DNA from 3 places in the Neorhizobium turbinariae genome. Region 2 is predicted to be linked to each of the others. Evidence: riboswitches for the same ligand, from Rfam matches in the RefSeq annotation. Region 2 holds a riboswitch; each other region holds the start of a gene.
The links. A riboswitch is a leader RNA that binds a small molecule or an ion and turns the genes downstream of it on or off. The one in region 2 is predicted to bind cobalamin.
Positions count from the first base shown of each region.

Region 1: another riboswitch for cobalamin. It lies ahead of M0654_RS20035 ((2Fe-2S) ferredoxin domain-containing protein); the one in region 2 lies ahead of M0654_RS20375 (CbtB domain-containing protein).
Region 3: another riboswitch for cobalamin. It lies ahead of M0654_RS06285 (TonB-dependent receptor domain-containing protein); the one in region 2 lies ahead of M0654_RS20375 (CbtB domain-containing protein).

Region 1 covers NZ_JALPRY010000025.1:29,529-31,789, forward strand. Annotated here, with positions in the region: gene M0654_RS20030 (class I SAM-dependent methyltransferase) at 1-370, opposite strand, end outside; gene M0654_RS20035 ((2Fe-2S) ferredoxin domain-containing protein) at 473-1,309, opposite strand; cobalamin riboswitch at 1,370-1,561, opposite strand; gene M0654_RS20040 (GTP-binding protein) at 1,604-2,261, opposite strand, start outside.
Region 2 covers NZ_JALPRY010000026.1:13,112-15,372, reverse strand. Annotated here, with positions in the region: gene cobO (cob(I)yrinic acid a,c-diamide adenosyltransferase) at 1-351, opposite strand, end outside; gene M0654_RS20380 (CbtA family protein) at 348-1,094, opposite strand; gene M0654_RS20375 (CbtB domain-containing protein) at 1,105-1,281, opposite strand; cobalamin riboswitch at 1,316-1,507, opposite strand; cobalamin riboswitch at 1,569-1,775, shown strand; gene M0654_RS22975 (DUF1636 family protein) at 1,733-2,261, shown strand, end outside.
Region 3 covers NZ_JALPRY010000007.1:247,902-250,162, reverse strand. Annotated here, with positions in the region: gene M0654_RS06285 (TonB-dependent receptor domain-containing protein) at 1-1,326, opposite strand, end outside; cobalamin riboswitch at 1,512-1,715, opposite strand; gene M0654_RS06280 (malonate--CoA ligase) at 1,834-2,261, opposite strand, start outside.

The sequences.
Region 1 (2,261 bases), on a different contig from region 2:
TCCACAGGACGTTGCGCAGCGTGACGATTTCGGCGCTAGCCGTGGGTAGCGCCGCCTCATCCATCGTGGCGTTGATGAACTCGATGGATAGATTAGCCTCGGTGGCTGCTGCTTTTGCATGAGCTAGCATCTCCGCTGATCCATCGACTGCGGTCACCCGGTGGCCAAGGCTGCCTGCTAAAAGCGCGCATGCTCCCGTTCCGCAGCCAAGATCCAAGACGTCCAGCGGAGCCCCTCCCAGGGCTGCGTTGAAGACTGTTCGCCATGCATCCGCATCGCGCCGGTGCGAGGCCGCCCCGTCGAACCTCCAGGCACGGGAATTCCAATGGTCCGCCATTGCCGCAGCAGTCGTAGGTGCAACGCGATCCATCACTGTGGCATCCCCGAAGTGCAGGAAGGGTCAAGGGATTGAGCGCCCCATCTGACTGTTCTTTGCGCGATGTCGAGTGGATGTTGAAGCAATCTGGTCTCGTCAGCTCGTTAGCGATGGGTTGCGAAGCCGCTGCTTGCGGCCTGTTGGGTGGTAGGCGAAGTCCTCGACGACCTGGCCGGCGAGCAGGTGTTCGGTTATGATCCGGTTCACCGCTTGCTCGGTGACGCCGCCGTAATAAGTGCCCTCAGGAAAAACCTGCAGAACGGGTGCCAAATTGCAGGGGCCAAGGCAGGTGGACTTGGCGGTCATGGTGCCATCGCCGATAACGCGCAGCTTTAGGCGTTCCTGCTGGTTGCGCAGATGCCCCCAGATGGCGTCTGCGCCGGCTAAGTTGCAGGCTCCACCTTCGCAGACCAGCACCCGACGCTTTTGGGCAGGAACCAAGGAGCCTTCGAGGGGAGGCGGGTGAGGAGCGGGAACCTGAAGTTCATCCGCTGTTGCCAGAAGATCGTTCAGCAGTTGCCCCATTAACGCGCTGGACGCGATGTCCCTTGCAATGGAAAGAACTGGCCAGGGCCGGTCGTCTGAGCTCTTCCATCGCGTCAGCGATTTCTTCAGCCAGATGTGGAAGCTCGGCTCCATAGGCAGGACGAGCGGAACGATAAAGATCTCGTCGACTTCCTCATCCAACAACGCGCTCAGGGCTTCATGGAGGGATGGCGTGCCCTGCTCGGTGAAGGCGAAGCGAACAAGGGTTCCCGACTGCGAGGATGCGACCAGATCAGTCATGCGCTGCATCGCGCGGTGCGGCGAGGCAGCGAAGGCCGATTTGGCAATCAGCAAGATCGCGCTCTTGCGTGTGCCGTTGGCAGGACGGATTTTGTTGCTCAATGCCTCACTCTCAAACATCCGAGGAGGCAGCAAAAATGGCGGCAAAGCAGGTTCCGAATCTTCGGAAGCAGCTACGTCGTCATTCCTGTGGCACACCCCGACCACGGAATTCTCTTTCGTCAGGCAGGTCTCCTGGCTCGCGGGTCAAAGCCTGTCGCCCGTCTTCCCGGCTTTTGTGCCAGTGACATAATGGGCGAACGGCTCACCGCTCACAGTTGCGGGACAGCTCCGGTATCGCACCGGATTCCCTCTTAGCTTCCGTCACCGACGGAAGAACCTTGACCTGCCCAACCTACAATGTCCCCAACGGCTGTCAACGTTTGCCCGCTCCTCTCAAGGTCAGGCGGCGCGCTGCTCCCACGAAGCGAAAGGATCCGGCAGATTTCGCCATAGCTCTGGCAGGAAGACCGGGCTGTCGATCAGGCAGGCATTCAGCTCGCTACGGATTTTCGCCTCGTCCATCGGGTCTGCACCAATGAAGACGATTTCCTGGCGACGGTCTCCCCAGACCGGATCAAGATAGGGCTTCATCATGTCAATGAAGCCCGGATCGCGCGGCCACTGCTCTCTCGCCACGGATGTCCACCAGCGACCCATCTTCTGGGTGCGCACGAGCGCGCCTGCCTGACTCATTTCGCCAACATAATCGGGCCGCGTCGCCAGCCAGAAGAAGCCCTTTGCTCGCACGACGCCCGGCCAGGAGCGATCGATGAAGGCTTGGAACTTCAACGGATCGAACGGCTTCTTGGCGCGATAGACGAAGGAGCGAATGCCATATTCTTCGGTCTCCGGGACATGGTCCTTGAAACCATGCAGTTCCTTGAACCACAGCGGCTTGGTCTCTGCTTTGGCAAAGTCGAAACGACCGGTGCCCAGCACCTCCTTCAGGTCCACCTTTCCCCAATCGGCTTCGATAAGCTTGGCACTCGGGTTGAGGCTGATGATGATTTTGCGCGCAGCATCGCGTTCGGCCGGTGAGGCGGCGCTGATCTTGTTG
Region 2 (2,261 bases):
CCAGGCACGTTCCGCTGCTGCGATGTCCCGTTTCAGATCCTGCGTTTCCCAGGTAAAACCCTCGCCCATCGTATGCCAGACCACACGATCTCCGAAGACCGCGAGCGCAGGTTGCTCTCCGGTAGACCAGGCGCCTTTGATGAACTGGACGATACCGACACGCCTGTTGTTGCCAAGCATCCGCAAAGCTAGGCCGAAGGCCGCAGTGGATTTACCCTTGCCGGAGCCGGTGTGCACGAGGAGAAGGCCCTTTTCCAAGGTCTTCTCCGCAACTTCAGCATCCTGAATGGATTTACGGTTTGCCATCTTGGCGCGATGGCGTGCCTCGACTTGTTCGTCGACCTGTTTCACCGCACTGGCTCTGCCGCGCCGTTGGAATATGCCTCCTCTCCACCGCGAAGTCGAGCTCTCACAACGCCTGAGACTGTGCCGAGCATCGCCCAGAAAAGCAGGCTTGTTGCGAAAACGGATGCTACAAAACGCGCATGCAATTCCAACGGAACCGCTGTTTCGTGAGTGTCGGGTAGGGGCGCGCCCCACAGATGAGGGGCAACAAGTGAAAGGATGCCCAACACAGCGAGGGTTGGCGCTTTGGTATAAGCGAGCAGACCCAGCCCCAGTGCGGTCAAAGCTACCGTCGCAAACCACCACAACTGCCGCGCGGCCAGATCGGCTGCAGGCATCCCGGGAAGTTCTGGCGGCAGTCCGAGCCCCGGCGCCAGGCTGAAGGCAAGGAAGCCGGCTAAGCCAAACATAAGCCCACTCCTCCACCCATTGAGCGTTCCCAGCGCCTCCGCCGCCGTCAACAGAATGAGAGCGAAGCCGATCCCAGCAAGCATGTTGGAAGCAGCCGTGTAAACGAAGCGCTCCGTGCCGTCGGCCGGCGTCCATCCCTCTTCTCCATGATCATGTGCAGGCGTACCCTCATCATGCGCATGGGAGTGGGAATGCCCAACCTCCTCGCCTTTGCCTTCAAAGGTTTCAGCGTGAATAATAAGTGGGATCGTGGCGTAGCTCTGCAGCACGGTAAGGATGAGCCCAGACACAAGCCCGGACACCACCGCCGCCAAGACGATGTTGCGAAACAAGTACATGTCGGCTTCCTCAGTGGCAGGGGAACGCGAGTGAATGACGCGAATCGTGCGCGGCGTTGTGAACAACCTCCATATGCGAGAAGCCTACGAACCCTATAACAAACATGCCGAGCATGGCCGTTATGCTAAGGGGAACAATCTTGGAAGCGGAGGCACCGAGTGCAATGGCTGCCGTCTTGGTCGTCATATCGTTTCCTTTCGCCCTCAACCCCGAGAGCATCTTCTTCACCAACGCGTCGGCAGGTCTCCTGGCTTGCGGATCACACGCTTTCTCCCGCCTTCCCAGATTTCTCCAGTGGCACTTGGGAGTAAAGCTCTCCGCTTACAGTTGCGGGGGCAGCCGCGGAATCGACTATCAGTCTCACCGCATTCCCTTTTCGTCCCGTTCGGACACCGACGATATCGGCACTATACTCTAATCGTCCTTGAGGGCAATCCGAATAGGAGAACGCATTGACACGACCCCATACGCGGGCTTACTGAAATGCTGACGGTTCCTTTCCGGCAACGGGAGGGACGAAAAGGGAATGCGGTGCGATTCAATTTGGATCAATGCCGCGGCTGCCCCCGCAACTGTAAGCGGATAGCTTCAGCCATAAGGCCACTGGGAGACACCCGGGAAGGCTGGTTTGAGAGCAATGACCCGCGAGCCAGGAGACCTGCCGTTGAGATGCTGTGCTTTGCCGGGCGGGGTGCTCCGGTGGAAGCGACGATCACGATGGCAGATCCGTAAGTGCGAGTCTGCCTCCGCGCCCCACATTCAGTTGAGTTGGAACGCGGCATTGATCAACGATCAGCCTAACATTGAACCCGATGTAACGATCTTCGTGTGCACAAACTGCCGTGCAGGGTCCGAGGATGACTCGCGGCCCGGGATCGGACTGATCCACGCGCTGCGACAGGCAACTGCACATCTGCCACTTTCGGTGAAGCCTGTGACCTGCCTCGCCAACTGCGAGAAAAGTCCGAGCGCAGCCTTCAGGCACCGCTCCGGATGGTCTTACGTGTTCGGTCACCTTGCCCTTGGGAACGTTGATGACATCGTCCATGGCGCCATGATGCTCGCTCAGGATGAACGCGGCTTTCTGCCCTTGCGCGGTCGGCCCTCCTGTCTCCGCGGCAAAGGTATGACAGCTCGCATCCCTCCTTTCCATCATCATGAGGACT
Region 3 (2,261 bases), on a different contig from region 2:
CGGATCGATCTGCCATGCGAGGCCGGCTTCCACGGACTTGGAGCGCTCCGGCAAGAGGTTCGGGTTCGACCAACCGGGGTAATAGAGGTCATTGAAGGTCGGGGCGCGGAACCCCGTGCCAAAGGAGGCGCGCGCGCTTAGTCCTTCCATCAGTTCGTAGCGCGCGCCGAGATTGTAGGTGGTCGCTTCCCCGAACTGTTCATTATAGTCATGGCGAAGGCCAGCATCGACGTTGAACGATCCCATCGACAGCGCGTACTGCCCGAAGATGCCCGCGAGTGTGCGGTCCTCAACCGCGTAGCTCACGACATTGGTGTCAATCTGTTCGCGGTAGGCTTCTACCCCGCCGCTGAAGACGTGTTCGGCAAGATCCGTCTTGAGCGTTTTCTGGGTGGTCAACAAGACGCCAGAGCGCACGGTGCGATAGTCTTCGTGGCCCGGGACGCCATCGCGATGATTTCGTGCGTCGTCAATGGCGTTCGACACTTCGATGCGCGAGAACCAGTCATTCGTATGGTTGATCTGTGCGCCAACCTTGCCGGCAAATGTCACTGTGCGCGCTTCGTTGGAATCGGGGAAGGCATCGAACTCTGACATGCCGCGTGCGTAGAAACCGTCGGCATAAAGCCTGCCCCAATCGAAATCCTGTGACAAGCGAAGGTCGAAACTGCCTTGGCGGAAACCATCATCATCGGGCTCGTGTCCCCAGGAGGTCGGGCCGGTGAAGTCATACCCTCGCGTTCCCCGGCCGGTGATCCCGAACCCGTAGTTCAAGCCGCCCTCGGTCTTGCCGCGGGTTTCGACGCGGCCAGACGCACCCCACGGGTGCTCCACGCCGACCGTCACCGTCGAGCAGTGGTCCTTGCCGTCGGGGCAACCGGAACCATCCTTGGTGATGATATTGATGACGCCGCCGATGGCGTCGGATCCGTACTGCGCCGAATGCGCGCCATTGGCGATCTCGATGCGCGAGATGGACTCGAGCGGCACGTTGAAGATGGACGTGGTGCCGCTGGTGGCTGATGAGGCGCGCACCCCGTTGATGAGCACGAGCGTCTGGGTCGGTGAGACACCGCGCAGGGTTACCTCGGCATTCGAGCCGAACCCGCCAAACGTGGCGATGCTCACGCCGGGATACGAGCGTAGCAATGAGGCAAGATCCGATGCCGCACTGGCACGAATCTCGGCTTCGTCAATTACGGTGACAGAACTTGTCGCGGTGGCAATGTCCGCTTCCCGCCTCAGCGGCGCGGAAATCACGATGGGTTCAAGGACAGCCTCCTGCTCAACCTGCTGTCCATGGGCATTGCCACTAGTCATTATCATCACAGGTCCCAATAACGGGATTAGTTTGCGCATATCCGCTCCAACTCCATGCGCCGCAAAGCGCAGGTCCATCAAAGGTCGTGTCGGGGGACAGATGCAGAAACAGCCTGCACTTACCCCGCCACGGCAACGTTCATCGATCGTCACCGCAACGGTAGCCGCGCAGGAACACACCCCGTGTTCTTGCATGGGTGACTGAAATGGCAGGTCTCCTGACTTCCGCGTCATTGCTCCTCTTCCGCCTTCCCGGAGACGGATGTCTCCAGTGGCATTGTGGAAGAGGGCTCAGCGGTCACAGTTGCGGGGGCAGTCGTGGAATGGCCCAAGATGAGCATCACCACGTTCCCGTTTTAATCTGCCGAGGCAGAACCATCTCAAGATCTGGATACGTCGCATGGCCGGTGTCGTCAACCGACCTTGCGCCAGAGGGCACGGCGGATACCGCCGTACCGCATGTTGTTCACAGGGATGAGGACCTTTGGACACACCAACCTGTTGCGACCGGTATCACGCGACCGGGCCGTAAAGATCAGCGTAGCTGTTCCTAAGCACGTTCTTCTGCACCTTGCCCATCGTGTTGCGCGGTAGCTCATCCACGAAGATCACCCGCTTCGGCTGTTTGTAACGGGCCAGCCGGTCGCTCAGCCCGTCAAGGATGTCCTGTTCCTTGATGGTGGCACCGGGTTTGCGAACAACAACCGCGGTGACTCCTTCGCCAAAATCCGGATGCGCGACGCCGATGACGGCACTTTCCACGACACCATCCAACTGGTCGATTTCCGTCTCGACCTCCTTCGGATAGATGTTGTATCCGCCGGAGATGACGAGGTCCTTGCCCCGCCCCACGATGTGCACGTAGCCACGGTCGTCAATGATCCCGAGATCGCCGGTGATGAAGAAGCCATCGGGCCGAAACTCGGCTTGCGTCTTTTCCG